3 regions of the Methylomonas stagni genome follow, and region 1 is predicted to be linked to each of the others. Evidence: riboswitches for the same ligand, from Rfam matches in the RefSeq annotation. Region 1 holds a riboswitch; each other region holds the start of a gene.
The links. A riboswitch is a leader RNA that binds a small molecule or an ion and turns the genes downstream of it on or off. The one in region 1 is predicted to bind cyclic di-GMP.
Positions count from the first base shown of each region.

Region 1 (5,292 bases):
TACGAATCGACCGCGTCGCCCCGAAAATGGCAATCGCGTTAAAACCGAAAAAGCGGCCGGGTCAGCCGCGTTGCCGCGACTGCCCCGGTCACTTTTTAAGGCGGTCGTCCCTGACCTGGTTCGGGATTGCCCCTAATCAACCATTACAGTTTGGCATCGCCGTTGTTGTAAATGGTTGGTGCGCGGCAGGCATTAGTCGATGCGGCTGCTGTCGCATGACTGTATGGATTGACCGGACGGCTGGCGTTAAACGCACCGTTGGCTTCGGGAGCAAAGCTGGTCGGTACGGCCAAGAATGCACCTGGAGTAGCGGTAAAGGTGTGGGTGAAACCGGCATTCAGCGCCGCCATCACTTCCGGCGCGCCGGCTGAAGTAATGATCGCGTTGGTCAGTTTTTTCAGGTTGGCGTCGGAAAAGTGGTCGGTCCAATATTGGAAAGTGTTTTCCGCCCAGTCCTTGTATTTGCCGTTGACCACGTTAGCCAGGGTCGGCGCCACGCCATCGACTTTAACAAAACGGAAGTTGCTGGATACGGCGGTCTTTTTCTCCAGAGACTGGATACCGACCGCCCAGCGCACACCGTAGGTGTTATTGAAACCGTTGGCGGCGTTGCTGCCGTCGTTCAGCTCGTCCAAGCAGTTGCCGACCGAACCCGAGGTGTTGTTCTCGTGGATCATCGGATAGCCGTCGCCTTCACTGAAACCCAAGGACACTGCGTCTGCGGCCGGTGAAGTAGCGACTGCCGCTTCGGTGCAAGGATCGTGCAGGAATTTAATGTTGGATTGGGCCTGGGTACCGGAACCGTTTTCGCGGCGGCAGGTGTGCAACAACGAAGAACCCGGCAAATAAGCTGCGGCATTAGCTTGGACCCAATCGTACAAACCGGTGGAACCGGTCACTTTCAATTGATTCCAGTCCGCCCAGCTGCCGGCATGAATCGATGCGATTTGCGCCGAACTCAGGCTAGGCATGCAGGCCTCGGTTTCGGCACCGACCGCGCAGCCCGCCAAGGAACCGTTGGCGATTTGAGCGGCTTGCAATGCAAAATACAGTTTTTTGGTGACCGGCACGCCGAAGGTCACCGCCGAAGCGCTTTTCACGGTCAATTTAGCGACATCGTCGGAAGTCACATTCAGATAGCCGGTTGGGGCGTTGTTTCCGGTAAATTGCCCCGGATCGACGTCGGAAATGCCGAAGTCGGAGATGTGGGTGCTGTATTTGCTAGCATCGGCCAAGTCGTAAGGGCAGGTGATCAAGCCCAGCGTCGAACCGGCGACCGGCAAGGTGTTGGAGGTGCAAGCCGAGCTGATTTTCAAAAACTCGATCGTAGCATTGGCGGTATCGCCGTTGGCTTCGGCGATGATAGGGCTAACGCCGAACGCGGAACCGCCGGCGCTGCGTTTGTAGACCAAGATGTAAGGCTTGTTGGTCGGTACATTGCTGTTGGTAGTAGCGCGGGTGCACAAATAAGCGTTTTGGTCGGAACCGGTCAGGCTGTCTTTGTATTTCCAAACTTTTTTAGTGGTGTCGCAGACTTTATCGGCGGCCGGTACCGATGAATCGGTGATCAGCTTTTCGATAAAGTTGACCGCCGCGGAGGCGCCGGACAGATACAACACGTTGGTTTGGCTGGCGTCGATGATCGGCAGGTTATTGCCGTCGACCGGAATCGGATCATTGATGGTGGCGGCTTGCACACCTGATGCGGCCAGCAAGGCACTGATCGCGGTGCCTAATACTAAGTTTTTCATGGGTAGTTCCTCGAGTTATCAATCGTGAAAACCGGAGCGGCGCCAACGCCGCTCCGAATACCGCTTACGCGGCGGCGTATTTACGGCGGGTCGCGCGCAACATGCCCATCAGGCCGGCGCCGAACATCCAAACCGCGGCCGGCAGCGGCACATTGGCTTGGACCGGAGCGTAGGTCAGCAGATCGCCGGCCAGGGTCCATTTACCGGCGGCCAGAGTGTGAGGCTGAATGCCGTTGTAGTACCAGAAATCGCCGGAGGTGCCGTAGGCTATATTGGCTTGAGCCAAGCTGACTGCGGTGAAGATGGTGTTGAATTGGTTGTGCTGCCCGGTTTTCGGGGTATCGGAGTCGTACACCAACGAACTCAGATTGGCCGCATAGTCGGCTGCGGTAGCACCGGGGTTATCCGCAACTTGTCCACCGTTAATTTCATTCGCGTGATTTTTAATTGCCGTTCCGGTGTTTGCCGACACAGTCAAATTCGTGAATTTGGGGATCTCGACCATACCGGTAATCATCTGCTTGGAACCGTAACCGACGGCAACCGCGAACTTGGTTTGCGAAGCGTCCATACCGCTGGCAAAAGTGTTCCACATATCGTTGTCGGCCAGGTTGTAGCTCAGCGTATAACTGTCGTTGGCGACGTTGGCGATCAGATCGCTCATCAACACGCCCAAATCCAGCGTGAACGTCAAGGTTTGGCTTTTGTCGTATACCGACAAATACGCTTCGACCGTAGCCGCGCTAGTGTTGTTGATAGACGCATTCGCCGCGCCGGTGGCAGCAAACATCGCCGCCGCCAACAAGGCTTTGTTTAAAGATTTCATAATGGTTTCCTTATGTTTAAGATTTAAAAAATACATAAGGTGACAGCCCAGCCGTCTTGGCTTGTCGGCTTCCTACCGCCCGCCGCCATCCCCGGCGACCGACCCAAGCCAAGACCTGAAACTTTCCGTCCCCGCCTCGCGGCGAGTTTGGCTTTTACACGCTTACCTGCTCACTAAACTTCTAACACCTCGAGTGGTGTCGCTATCCCCGCTACCATGTGTCCGTATTGCAACCTACTCCCTACCTTCTTCCTCTTGCCGCTCCCTTCGCTGGTCTTCCCTGTTCCCTGTAATTCCGCATCAACCAAGATCCGCGGCTCCCTGCCATCTCAGTTGCGGCGAATTATTCCAAACAAATCAATAAGTTTCCGTTACAGCTCTGTTAAAGAATCGTGAAATGTATTACATGCGTGATACGCCGAAACATCGCCGAATGCCGCAGCACGTTGTTTTTCAAGGGCGAATCGTTGCCGCCACGGACCGCGTACCTAACAGGCTAAATTGGGCGCATCCGACATGGACTGTCGAATTTGGCGTGCGGCATCGGCCGCCCGCCCAACGATTGGAGGACTTAACATTGGCCGGAAACGAATATCGGCGAGAGGGCAACTGTGCTAATCGTTAGACGCTGTCGCGGGGACCAAGCACTGATGGACTGACTTTGCCCGGCGTTGCAAACGCGCTAACCGCAGTTATCGGCGATTCGCGGCTAAACACTCGGTCGCCGCTAAAACGCCGCCTACCGGAGTTTCCCAAACGGGAAAACTATAGCTTGCAAAGTCAGGATGCCCGTGGCATTGGGAATGGCGTGTTTGTGCTTCCCCGCCGGAGCGGGACCTATTAACCCGGCTCTTGTAATATCGTTCGCCCTGTCGAAGGGCACGCCGGTCCGGGCTTAGACGAGCTCAGCCCGAGAAACACCAGTGAGAAATAGGGCCGGATGTAGAGGGCATGCGGCGGCTGACGCCGAATTGCGAGAAATTGACCGAAACCGAGGTTCCAGGGGGATCGATCGTTCGAAAAAGCCGGTGCTGGCGAGAACGCCGAAGCCTGCCGGGACTAGCGCCCAACAAACCAGCGCTTTTGAATCGCGAACGCGACGTTCACCAAGCCGACCATGACCGGCACTTCGATCAGCGGCCCAATCACCGCCGCGAAAGCTGCGCCGCTGTCGATGCCGAACACCGCCACCGCCACCGCGATCGCCAATTCGAAGTTGTTGCTGGCGGCGGTAAAGGCCAATGTCGTGGTTTGGCCGTAGTCGGCGCCGATCAGTTTGCCCATCGCGAAACTGACCAGAAACATCGCGACGAAATAAATCAGCAGCGGTAACGCGATACGCAACACGTCCAGCGGCAATTGCACGATCAATTCGCCCTTCAACGAGAACATCGTCACGATCGTAAACAGTAACGCGATCAGCGTCAGCGGGCTGATTTTGGGTACGAAGCGCTGCTGGTACCAGTCCTTGCCATTGGCTCTGACCAACAGCCAACGCGTCGCGAAGCCGCCGATAAACGGAATCCCCAGATAAATAAACACGCTTTGGGCAATATCGGCGATCGTCACCGCCACCAAACTGCCCGGCGAACCGAACAGCGGCGGCAACACGGTGACGAACAACCAGGCATAAACCCCGAAAAACAGCACTTGAAACACACTGTTAAAGGCCACTAGCCCGGCGCAGTAGTCGTTATCGCCGCGCGCCAGTTCGTTCCAGACGATCACCATCGCAATGCAACGGGCCAGGCCAATCAGGATCAAGCCGGTCATGTATTCCGGATAGTCGGCTAAAAATCCGATCGCCAAGCCGAACATCAACAGCGGACCGATCAGCCAGTTTTGCACCAGCGACAGCGCCAACACCCGGCCGTTACGAAACACGTCGCCGAGTTCCTCGTAACGCACTTTCGCCAGCGGCGGATACATCATCAGAATCAAACCGATCGCAATCGGGACGTTGGTGGTGCCGACCGAAGCCTGGGTGTTCAGGCGATTCACCTGTTCCGGAAACGCAAAGCCGATGCCCACACCCAGCAACATCGCGAGAAATATCCACAAGGTTAGGAAGCGGTCCAAAAACGACAAGCGCGGCTGCGGGCAGATTGGCAAATTCATCGTGGAAAACCTCGAACTGTTCGATCAGATAGGGCTGCAATTCGACGAAGGACCGCAGCAACTCGCAGCGCTATCGGTCGGCAAATCGGCGTCTTTACCGAATATCGGAATGCTTTTCAACGAATGAAAAGCTTCCCAGGGGACGCCTTGCGGATCGACCGTCCAGTATTTGTCCGACTCGGTGTAGCAGCAGGCGGCCTGTTTTTGCTCGATGACGGGCAACGCCGCTTGTTGCAGCACCTGCTGAATTTCGGTCAAGGCCTGCTCCGATTCGACTTGAATGCCGAGATGATCCACGCCCGCTGCTCGGCCCCGGTTGGAGATCGCGAAGTTGATGCGCGGATCGTCCAGCATCCATTTGGCGTAGTCGTCGTGGACGACGCTGGGTTCGGCTTGGAACAGCGCGCTGTAAAATTCGATGTTCCGTTGCAGATCGTCGACGGCAAGGTGAATATGGAAACGTTTCATAAGGCTGTTTTCTCCGCGAGAGGGATTAAGGTAACAAGGCGCCGATGCGATCCAGTTCGGCCTTGAAGCGCTCGGGATCGTTTTTCAATTCATTCAACGGCAAGTCCAGAAACCGCTCGATTCGGTAAC
Region 1 is NZ_CP189557.1:2,158,725-2,164,016, forward strand. Features, by position in the region: gene ACP4CD_RS09950 (hypothetical protein) at 144-1,751, opposite strand; gene ACP4CD_RS09955 (VPLPA-CTERM sorting domain-containing protein) at 1,816-2,577, opposite strand; cyclic di-GMP riboswitch class I at 2,616-2,739, opposite strand; gene arsB (ACR3 family arsenite efflux transporter) at 3,637-4,695, opposite strand; gene ACP4CD_RS09965 (ArsI/CadI family heavy metal resistance metalloenzyme) at 4,720-5,163, opposite strand; gene ACP4CD_RS09970 (arsenate reductase ArsC) at 5,189-5,292, opposite strand, start outside.

Region 2 (5,292 bases), 1.1 Mb from region 1:
GGCGAGTTCGAGCATCGTTGGGATAAGCACTGGACGATCACGCTGAAAAGCCGGGTGTCTCGAGCCAGTTTCGATCAGCGGGTGCAAACGCTATTCGGCGACGATGGCTTTATAGCCGATCGGCCGCTGAGCGCATTGGGAGCGTCGGCATGGGGGCTGGTTAACGCCGAGTTGTATCAAGGCCAACGCGAGTTCAGCGTGCTCGGCTATCTGACCGGAAAGTTCGCCTCGGAAAACAGCGAGCACACGTTGGTCATCGGTGCCGACCGCGGCGAACTCGACGATATTGGCTTCGTCGGCGCCGATTTGGCGAATACCGGTTTGGTGGATCTTGCCCAACCCAACTTCGGGTTAAGGTATGCCGTCCCCGAACCGGCGCAGCCAAACCAGTTTATCGGTAATCTGACCTACGGCGGCTATCTGCAATGGCAGGGCAGTTTTTACAATCGGCTACATTTGCTGGCCGGCTTGCGTAGAGGGAAGGTGGCCATCGATTTTCGAAACACCGCGAGCGGCCGCTCGAACAGCACCGACACCGAGAAATGGTTGCCCCGGTTGGGCGTCGCCGTCGACATCGGTTCAGCCTGGACCTGGTTTGCCGGTTACAGCGAAGGTATGCGCGGCCAGCCCTTCGTCGAGTTTGCCGATACGCCGTTGCCGGAATTGGCGCGCCACGTCGAGACCGGTTTGAAATTCGATATCGACGGTATCTGGCGCGGTCAATTTGCCGTATTCCGAATCGACCGCGAACGGGTAGCGGTAACCGATGGGAACGACACCTTGCTACGCTCGACCGCCTCCGGCGGTCAACGCGCCGAGGGCGTGGAAGCGGACTTGAATTGGCGGTTATCGGAAGGGCTGGATTTGCTTGGCAATTATGCGTACACGTTGGCGCGCTACCAGGACGATAAAGCCGGCGTTCCGGCCGGTAACCGTTTGCCTCAGGTGCCCGACCAGGCCGGGCGGCTGTGGTTGAATTACCAACTGCCGGCCTCCTTACTGCCCGGTTGGCGAATCGGGGTTGGCGTGAATTTAAGCGCGGGCGCCTATTTATCCAAGGACAACCGCTTCAAGACCTCCGGCTACCACTGTGTGGACGCCAGTCTGGGGTACGAAACGTCGGCATGGAAATTGGCGGCCACCGTCAAAAACCTTAGCGGCGAACATTATTATCGACCTTTCGATTATTTCGACGGCCGGGTCGCACCCGGCGCGGATACCGAACTGTATTTCAACATCGCGTACCGCTATTAGGTCGCCTGAACACACGGAGCTAAAGGACGGATCACTTAAGGAACTAGAGTGAAGCCGCCGGGACCGGCGGCAAAAACGCCACATCCGCCGCGAGACGGAGCCGGAAAACCACGGATCTTTGGACCAAAAGACCGCCGGGTTGCCCGTACTGCCATGTTCGCTTCCAGCGCCGGACCGAAAACTCGGTCCGGCGTTACGGGAAACGTGCGCCTTGCGGCCAGACATTTTCATTATTTCGACCCTTTAAGGACATGCCATGACACAAAAACACAGTTACCGATTGCAACTAGCCACCGCCGGTGCTCTTTCCATCGCGATGTTGGGCGGATTTCTCGCGCCTGCCAGCGCTGAAGCCGCGCTCGTTACCGGCAGCGTCGGCATTTCAATCGACAACGCGGCGTTAGCCGCCGTCACCGGTGGTTGGCGGATCGATAGCTTCTTTGATGCCAGCTACAACCAGATCGCCATTACCGCCGATACCGTCGGCGGCATTGCATCGGCCATCGACATGACGCTAGCGATTAACACCAATCTTACGACGGTCAGTTACGCCGCCGTCAACCGCACGCTACAAGCGACCACGATGGAGGTCGGTAACACCGCCAGTGGCCAAATCGGTCTCAGCGGCGGCATGCGCATGTCGGTACCCGGCACCAGTAGCGGCTCATTAACACCTTACGATTTTCGTCTGCAAAAAATCGGTGGCGTGTGGAATCTGGTGACTTACGACCAATTTTTCTCGGGCACCACCTTTTTGCAACTGACCAATGCCAGCGAAACCGTGAACGCCGGCGGCGAACTGACTTTGAGCGGTGACCTGATTTTTGGAAGCGGCAGCAATAAGTATCCCAGCCCGTTCGGCCTGACCTGGGGATCGTTCCTGGGGATTTCCGCCACCGATACGGTCGTCGGCAGCCTCTCGATGAACCTTCCGGCGGCGGTACCCGTGCCGACCGCCGTCTGGTTGTTCGGTAGTGGTCTGATTGGCTTGGTCGGTGCGACGCGCCGTAAGAACCTTGCGGTTTAAGCCAACCTTTTTGCTGGTTCGATCAGAGCGCCGCGACAGATTGTGCCGGCGCGGCGCTTGCTCACCGTTTTTTACAGGAATCGCGATGCCTATTTTGCCTTTTTACCGAATCCGCCTCGGGCTACCCTTGGTTGCCGCGTTGGCGCTGTCGCCGAATGCGATGGCCTTGGTTCTAAACGCGCCGAACTCCGGCACGTTTACGATGAATCTGGACACTGTCGCGCTGGCACCTTACGCTGGTGGCTATTACCTCAGCACATATTGGGACGCGGTGGCGGCCGACCCGACCGATCCCGCCACTAGTGGCGGCGCCCTGGTCGGCCAAGTCGCTACCGCCGAAATTCCGGCGCTGAACCAAACCTTCGCGATTACCGCGATCGGCGGCGATATTGCCGGTCAAGCCGCGCAACGCTTTCAACAAGCCACGTCGGCCGACTTTCACATCGATACCGAAAATCTGGCCGGCGGCACCGCCGGTCAAGTCGGTTTGGCGGGCGTCCAAGGCTTCTTCGCGCCAAACTACCCACCCAACGGCGCCGGCTTGGTCAACGGTGATTTCGCGGTACGTTTCGATGCCGCTCGCCAAAACCATGGTGGCAGCGGTTGGTATCTGGACAACAATATTTATTTCACGATGGCGATTTACGACTTCATAAACCTAAGTACTAGCTGGATTGATGCCGATAACTGGCAATTTAGCGGCGAGCTGGCGATGTCGCCGGAAAATGCCGGCATGCTGCTGGGCAGCGCACTGACCGATGTCGGCGACTTTTGTTTAGGCACGGGCAGCTTTGCCGGATGCGGTCAAGTGAGCGCGGTTCCGCTACCCGGTGCCATTTGGTTGTTCGGCACTGGCTTGGCGGTTCTGGGTGGCAAGGGCCGCCGAATGACCATATTCGGTTCGGAGGCTAGCCATGTTTAAGCGCATCGAGCAGTCAGTAGCGCGCTGGTATAGCGCGGCGGCGATAGCCGCGTTGAGCGCCGGCATGCCGGCGCTGGCCAACGCAACCGCGCTGCACGCCAACTTGGGCGGCACGTTTACGACCCAATACGACCGAGAGGCCTTGGCGGTGCTGGTGGGCGGCAGCTCCAGCGCGCCGGGTGAGTTTCTGGTCGCTTACTTCGACACGACGCAATCCGACTACACCCAGTTCAGCGATTCCTACTTCTATCTCGGCAATACCAGCAGAACCGAAATTCCGGCGGTGAATCTGGTTCACGACATCACGCCCATCAGTGTCGCCAATCCGAGTGGTCAGGCCCAAAATCGCTACGTAAAAGCGACGACGCCCAATTTCGCCATCGATAGCGAAACTCTGACCGGAACAGGTAGCCTGGGCATGACCGGCGTGGAATTGTTTCGCGGCAACTACAACGGTTCGCTGGTGACTGGCGACTTCAGCTTGCGTTACAGCGTCGCCAACCGGCAAGCCGCTTGGGACGACTTGGGACAGGCCGGCACACCGGGCGGCTGGTACCTGCAAAACAACATCAGCTTTAGCATGGTGTTGTTCGATTTGGCGAATTTGAGTCTGATAATCGCCGACGCTAATAACTGGCAATTGAGCGGCGACTTGTTGATGAGCCCGGAGAATGCCGATTTTTTAGGCGGTACCCGCCAAGCCGATGTCGGTGACTTTTGTTTGGGTGTCGGCAGTTTCGCCGGTTGCGGTCAAGTGGCCGCCGTGCCGGTGCCGGCGGCGTTTTGGTTGTTCGGCACGGGATTGATTGGCTTGACCGGCATCCGCCGGCGTGGAGTCAAACGATGACCGGCGGCCGTCTCGATCCGATCGCGGCCGCGTGCTTGCTGCTGCTGGGCGCGCAAGCGCCGCTGGCGAATGCAAACGCCGTGACTTACCAACAGTTCGTTAGTGTGCAAATGAACGTCGATGCCGGCGGCCGCAATGTTACCGGCGACGCCGCGCACGAGCCGACCATCGCCCAAGACCCGAATAACCCCAAACGATTGGTCGCCGGCTGGAAGCAGTTTGCGACGGTCGCGTCCGGTAACCGCCAAGGTGGTTGGGCTTACAGCGACGACGGTGGGCTATCCTGGCATTTCCCCGGCGTTGTCACGCCGGGCGAACAGCGCACCAATATCATGGTGGACGTCGATTCGGCCGGCGATTTCTACTATCAAAACCTCCACTACGATGCAACCGGCAGCTACGCTCAAGACGTTCAGGTCCTTAAGTCCACGGACGGCGGCATCAGCTGGGGCGTACCGATCCACGCTTACGGCGAAGGCGCCGATAAAGGCCGGATCGGCATCGATCGCAGCGGCACCTCCAGCGACGGCCACGTCTATCTGGTCTGGCGCGAGGGCCTGGACGACCGCCGTTTTACGCGTTCCAGCAATGGGGGCATCAGCTTCGAGGCGCCGGTCGCCATTCCGGAGAGTCCGGCGTTCGGCACGATCGCGGTGGGCCCCGCGGGTCAAACCTATGTCAGCGGCCGTAGCGAGGATGGCGAACTGGTCGGCGCCAAATTGGTATTCGGCAAGTATCTGTTGGCGACCTCGCTGAACGCCCGCGATCCCGGCGCGTTGCCGAGCTTCACGACTCAAACCGTCGATATGGGCGGCTCGCCGGTGATGTTCCAGTTTCAGAACAATCCCAATCAATACGGTCCGCCGGGAGATCTCCAAGTAAATGTCGATCAATCCGACGGGCCGCTGCGCGGCAATATTTATTTGATGTCCTCGGTCGATCCGGCCGGCGCCGATAACCAGGATGTCAAATTCATTCGCAGCAGCGACGGCGGTCTGACTTGGTCCGTGCCGGTGAAAATCAACGACGACACGCCGCACAAGGACGCCTACCAGTGGTTCGCAATGCAAGGCGTGGCGCCGAACGGCCGGATAGACGCGGTCTGGTACGACACCCGCGACAATCTGCGGCCGGCGCTGTCGCGCTTGTATTATTCCTACTCCTGGGACGGCGGCCTGACCTGGAGCAAGAATCGGCCGGTGACGCCGGTGTTCAACACCCACATCGCCTATCCGCTGGGAG
Region 2 is NZ_CP189557.1:1,069,775-1,075,066, forward strand. Features, by position in the region: gene ACP4CD_RS05080 (TonB-dependent siderophore receptor) at 1-1,254, shown strand, start outside; cyclic di-GMP riboswitch class I at 1,322-1,401, shown strand; gene ACP4CD_RS05085 (hypothetical protein) at 1,511-2,281, shown strand; gene ACP4CD_RS05090 (hypothetical protein) at 2,367-3,203, shown strand; gene ACP4CD_RS05095 (VPLPA-CTERM sorting domain-containing protein) at 3,196-4,050, shown strand; gene ACP4CD_RS05100 (hypothetical protein) at 4,047-5,292, shown strand, end outside.
Region 2: it holds a riboswitch for cyclic di-GMP, as region 1 does, so the genes downstream of both, ACP4CD_RS05085 (hypothetical protein) here and ACP4CD_RS09955 (VPLPA-CTERM sorting domain-containing protein) in region 1, are expected to answer to the same signal.

Region 3 (5,292 bases), 490 kb from region 1:
GTACCTACGCCGATGGTACCGAACGACGGGTTTTCCGGCACGCTGACCGGCGCTTCGTAGCTCAGGCCGCCGTCAACCGAGCGGGTAAAACGCTTGTCGTCCAAACCTTCCCGCCAGTGCAAATAAATATGGCCGTCGCTGGCGGTTCCGCTCCGGTCTATGCCGATTCGGCCTTTATCCGCGCCTTCGCCGTGGGCGTAGACCGGCGCTTGCCAGCTGACGCCGCCATCCAGCGACTTGAAGACCTGCACGTCCGCCGCGAAGTTGCCGGTGCTGTCGTAATGCAGACTCTGGTAGTAGAAATTGCCCGCCGAATCGACATCCACCATGATGTTGGTCCGTTGTTCGCCCGGCGTCACCACGCCTTGAAAATGCCAGTGCTTACCGCCGTCGTCGCTATAAGCCCAACCGCCTTCCCGGCTGCCCGAAGCGATACTGGTAAATTGCTTCCAGCCCGCGACCAACCGGTCTGGGTTATTCGGATCGAGAGCGATCGTCGGCTCGTGAGCCGCGTCGCCGACAACGTTATCGCCGGTCGGGTCCACATTCATTTGAATGCTCGAATACGGTCCGTACGGAAACAGCGATTGCGCAGCGGCGCTTTCCGGCATCGCGCCGCAGACCGCTAACACGCTCAAGCCCAAGCAATGGGCGGAAATCCCTCGCGGCAACGGCGCGGCGCGACCTAGGCGAACGTCCATCACGCCCTCCTGAATCGGCGATAGCCGTTGATACCGATACCGGCAATCCCCGAAGCGAAGAACCAAACCGCCGAAGGCAATGGAACGGCGGCCACTTGGCCGCAACCGCTATAGGCACCCACGCCTAAACAAAAATCCCCCAAATCGGCCAAGACGGTATTTTTCAAAAAGAACGCGTTTTCGGGGGACAGTAATAAATCGCCGCTGAGCATCCAATCGCCGGCACTGCTGTACTGCAACCGCAAATTAGCCAATTCGTAAGCCACCGCGCTAAACGAAACGTTATTCTGCAAATACCAGCCGCCCGGCGTGCCCGAAACGCCAAAGGCATCCCACATGGTCTGCCGCGCCTCCGGGTCGTATTTCAGCGAGTAATCGCCGTTCAGCAAGGTGCCGGAAAAGCTTCCTCGAAACATCTCGACGCCGGTCATGCCCATCGTGCCGGTACCCGCCAAGGTGTCCGAATCGATCGAGAAGTCCGGCGTCGTGGCTTGGACGTTGCGGCCGGAAAGCTGACCGCTGGGGTTGCTGGCACTGACGGGGGTGATGTCGTGTACCAAGTTCACGGCTGGAATTTCGACACGCGTCGGATTATTGAAGTAAAACGACGAATCGGTGCGAACCGTGTAGTCGGACTCGATGGTGTCGAAATATTGCGCCAGAAAGTATCCCGGCTGGGTCAACGAGCCGAAGTTGGAGAGCGCTAAAGCATCGCGGTCCAGATTCATCGTGAAGGTGCCTCCGGAATTCGCGTTTAACAACGCGGCATCGGCCTGCGTAACGAATCCGCCGGCGACCAGCGCGAAAACCGTCGAAACCGCGGTCAAGTATTTTGATGTTTCAAGGCGATGGCATGTCATCGAAACCTCCTGTTAACTGATATCCCGATCAAGCGGATCGGTTGCGAAAACCGCTCACGCCCATGCCGATTAAGCCGGTCATAAACATCCAGACGGCGGCCGGCAGCGGGACCACGGAGGTTTGAAAGCTGAAGGTACCGATGCGCGCATTAGCATTGCGGGCCGGACCGGCCCCAAGATGATCGAATCCCCAACCGTAACCCAACTCGCCGCTCAAAGACAGCACGTTTCCGTTGATCTCGGAAACCACGTTAAACAACTCGAAAGCCACCGCTTTAAAGCCGAGGGTGTTGTAAATGACCCAATCCGAACTTTCCGGCGTTTTTAGCGCTTCCGCGGGATTATAGGTCAGCGTCATGTCGCCCATTAATACCCGGTTAGTGGGGGGCGCGACATCCACTCGATAGCGCAGGCCGCCGGCCAGGCCGATAGAGCCCGACGCGGTGCCGGTAATGTCGTTGGGGTCGAACGTGAAGGCAGTGGCGCTATTGTGCCGACCCGACGGGTTGTCGGCCACATGGGCACCATTGACGGTAAATTTCAATCCGGTGGCCGGAATTTCGTTCGCCGCGTAATCGGTCAGATCGACGGGCGTATTGTAATCGCGCAACTCTTCAAAGGTTTTTGAGGCCAGCGAAGCGTCGTAGTATTCCTCGACGTATATGGATGGCGCAGCGGTCCTATCTAGATCGATACCGTTCTCGAAAGCGTCTCGATCGATATTGATAATCAGCGAACCGCCGGATACGGTAGCGCCGTGCGCGGATGTCGCGGCAAGGGTTAACGACAGCACGATCAGGTATAGAAATTTCATGCGTATTCCTTGAAAAAAATTGGGTTTCTAATAAGTCGCTTACCGGCCAAGTTCGGGCTCTACCCCCGACCGTTAACGGAAAGCAAAGCGCCCCGCAGCCTTTTGCGACGGAAGGATGAGCGGTCTGGTAAGGCTTAGGCGGATAAGCCCGATTTACCTCTGGAGGCGCCTAACAGGCCGACCAATCCGCTCCCGAACAACCACACGCCGGCCGGCAGCGGCACTGCGGCGGGCGCCAGATTGAAGGTACCCACTTTGACCGATGTGCTGCCGTTAAACAGCAAATTCCAGGAGTAACCCAAAGTGGAAAGATACAAATCGCCGCTTAGCGATAATTCGCCATTACCGTTGACCGACTCGGTGGCATTCACCAAGCGGAACAAGGCTGGATCTTGCGCGGGGCTACTAAAACCGGCGCTGTAGGTAAAGATATTCCACGTCCCACTGGCTTTTTTCAGGTAAAAATCACCAGGGTTCAGGTAGGAGCCGCCACCGGCGGGTTCCATCCGAAATGCACCGCTCAAGCCGATTTGGCCTGCCGCCGTGTTGCTGGCATCCATCGTCGTGGCCTCCTGCTTTCTCGCGCCGTAGCTGATGGTGGTGCCATTGGCGTTCACCGGCAACGAAACGCTGAAGGTCTCGGTCTGACTGAGAGCAACACCGCCGGTCGTGTCCAGATCGATCGGCGTTGCGTTATAACTCTCGTCCCAAAAATTGGCGATATACCAACCTTCGGAACCGCCAACAGCCGAGGTAAATGCGGAATTGTCGATGGTCATATTCGCGACGCCGCTAACGAGGGCCGCGTTGGCATCGCCTGCCGTTAACAGACCGCCGCCGAATACGCTGATTGCCAGAACGCCGGCATAGGCCGCTTTCAAACTGTGTTTGTTTAATAGGTTCATTGTTTTCCTTACAAAACGATCTAAGATTGATTTAATGGGCAAAATCCAGGCCCCGATACGGATGGAAGCGCGTCACATCCCATTGCAGAGCCCAAAGTTCGAAGGCAACCCGGCCGTCTTATTCCAAGACCCGTGGCTTTCCGGCTCCGCCTCGCGGCGGATGTGGCGAAATTGCCGCTTCCGTGCGGCATCGCCCGAATCCTTGAGCGAGGTTTTCCTAGATTTCCGGCGGCTTTTCCGAACGGCGCAAGATGCCGTCATTCGGCAGCCGCCAAGGCTCGAAACCCAACGATACTGGCTTAGAGAGAGCGTCGCGAAACGCAAACCCGCCGACATAAACCTATCGTCATTTCCCGAGTTGCTGATCTAACAGCAAAGACCAGGCCAATTAAAAAGCCATTGTTTTACAACGACTAACATTTTTACCGACGGCCAAACAAACCCAAACCACGTGATTTGCCTCAGCAACTGCGTGAAATCACCTATTCAAACGATTCGCCGGTATTTGTGACAACTCCACGTATCTCGAAACCTAAGCCACGTCGAATCAACGGGCGGAATGCGCCAGCTCCCGGTGAGTCGCACGGACCTCCATGGATTGACCGCTCCTCAATCTTCCACCCATTTAAACCGCAGCGCGGCGGTCGTTAGAAACAACAGCGTCATCGCGGCCAGGCTCATCAACGCCGGTGCTATCTCGGCCAAACCGGCGCCGTCGATCATGACCGCGCGAGCCGCTTGCAGCATGTGGGTTAGCGGGAAAATCAGCGTCAGGTTCTGCAACAGCGCCGGTGCGCCTTCCAGCGAAAACCAAACCCCGGACAGCAGTATCATCGGCAAGGTCAGCAGGTTCAGGATGCCCAAGGCCAACTCCTCGCTACCGGTCCGGCTCGCCATCAACAAACCTAGACTGATCAAAGTTACCGAACCGAGTACCGCTATCAGCGCCAACAAGGCATAAGCCCCCTGCACTAAAAAGTCGAACAAGACGTTCATCGCGACAAATTGCAGCACGACCGCCAGCATCAACAGCCCCAGCCGGCTGACGACTTGCGCCGACAGGAACTCAAAAGCGTTGACCGGCGAGGCTTTCAAGCGTTTAAGCACGCCGCTTTTGCGATACCTGACGATCGTAAATCCGACTCCGAACAAACTGCCGTGCATGATGTTGATGGCTAAAATGCCGGGCAAAACCCAATCGAGGTAGCGTACCCGCCGCCCGGAAACCACTTGCTTTTTCCAGGTGGCGGCTCGATCGCCAGCCAGCAGGACTTTTTCCAGCAGATAGCCCTGCCCGGAACTGTCGTTTATCCAATAGCCGTTTTCCGCCCCCCTTGCACCACCATATCCAGTTGATGATGCTGCAGTTTGGCTAACGCCTTATCCAGTTCCGGGTAGTCGATGAATTGCAGATATTGGGTGGTCTTAAACGCGGTAATCTGCGAATTAGCCTCGCCGGTCACGCCCACTTTAAACAGCGCGCTGTCCTGATCGTCGAATATCGCCGCTATGCCGACGATCAAAATCACCGGAAACACGAAATTCCAGATCCAGGTGGCTTTGTCGCGGATCAATTCGATATTGCGGGCTTTTAGCAATGCCAAAAAATGCTTCATCTCAACTTCTCAAGGAGTGGCCGGTTAATTTAAGAAACAGGTTTTCCAGATTCGGCGTGGCGACCGTCAAGCCTTCCAGCGAGACATGCAAGCGCGTCAATTGGGCGATCGCCGCTTCCACATTGGCGGTGACGAACTCGACCGTTTCGGCGCCGGCAGTCACCGCGAACGGCAAACCCGGAATGTCCGCCAGGCCGCTGGCACTCGGTAAACGGATCAGTACGCCGTCGAAATGCTCCCGCAATAGATTCTGTGGCGTGTCCTGGACGATAATCCGGCCTTGATCCATGATGGCGATTTCGTCGCAAAGCTGCTCCGCTTCCTCCATGTAATGCGTGGTCAGCACAATGGTCTTGCCGCGCGTTTTAATCTCCCGAATCAAGCTCCAAAAGTTGT
Region 3 is NZ_CP189557.1:2,644,508-2,649,799, forward strand. Features, by position in the region: gene ACP4CD_RS12225 (hypothetical protein) at 1-701, opposite strand, end outside; gene ACP4CD_RS12230 (hypothetical protein) at 701-1,561, opposite strand; gene ACP4CD_RS12235 (VPLPA-CTERM sorting domain-containing protein) at 1,590-2,375, opposite strand; gene ACP4CD_RS12240 (hypothetical protein) at 2,510-3,280, opposite strand; cyclic di-GMP riboswitch class I at 3,381-3,457, opposite strand; gene ACP4CD_RS12245 (ABC transporter permease) at 3,890-4,510, opposite strand; gene ACP4CD_RS12250 (hypothetical protein) at 4,588-4,896, opposite strand; gene ACP4CD_RS12255 (amino acid adenylation domain-containing protein) at 4,898-5,292, opposite strand, start outside.
Region 3: it holds a riboswitch for cyclic di-GMP, as region 1 does, so the genes downstream of both, ACP4CD_RS12240 (hypothetical protein) here and ACP4CD_RS09955 (VPLPA-CTERM sorting domain-containing protein) in region 1, are expected to answer to the same signal.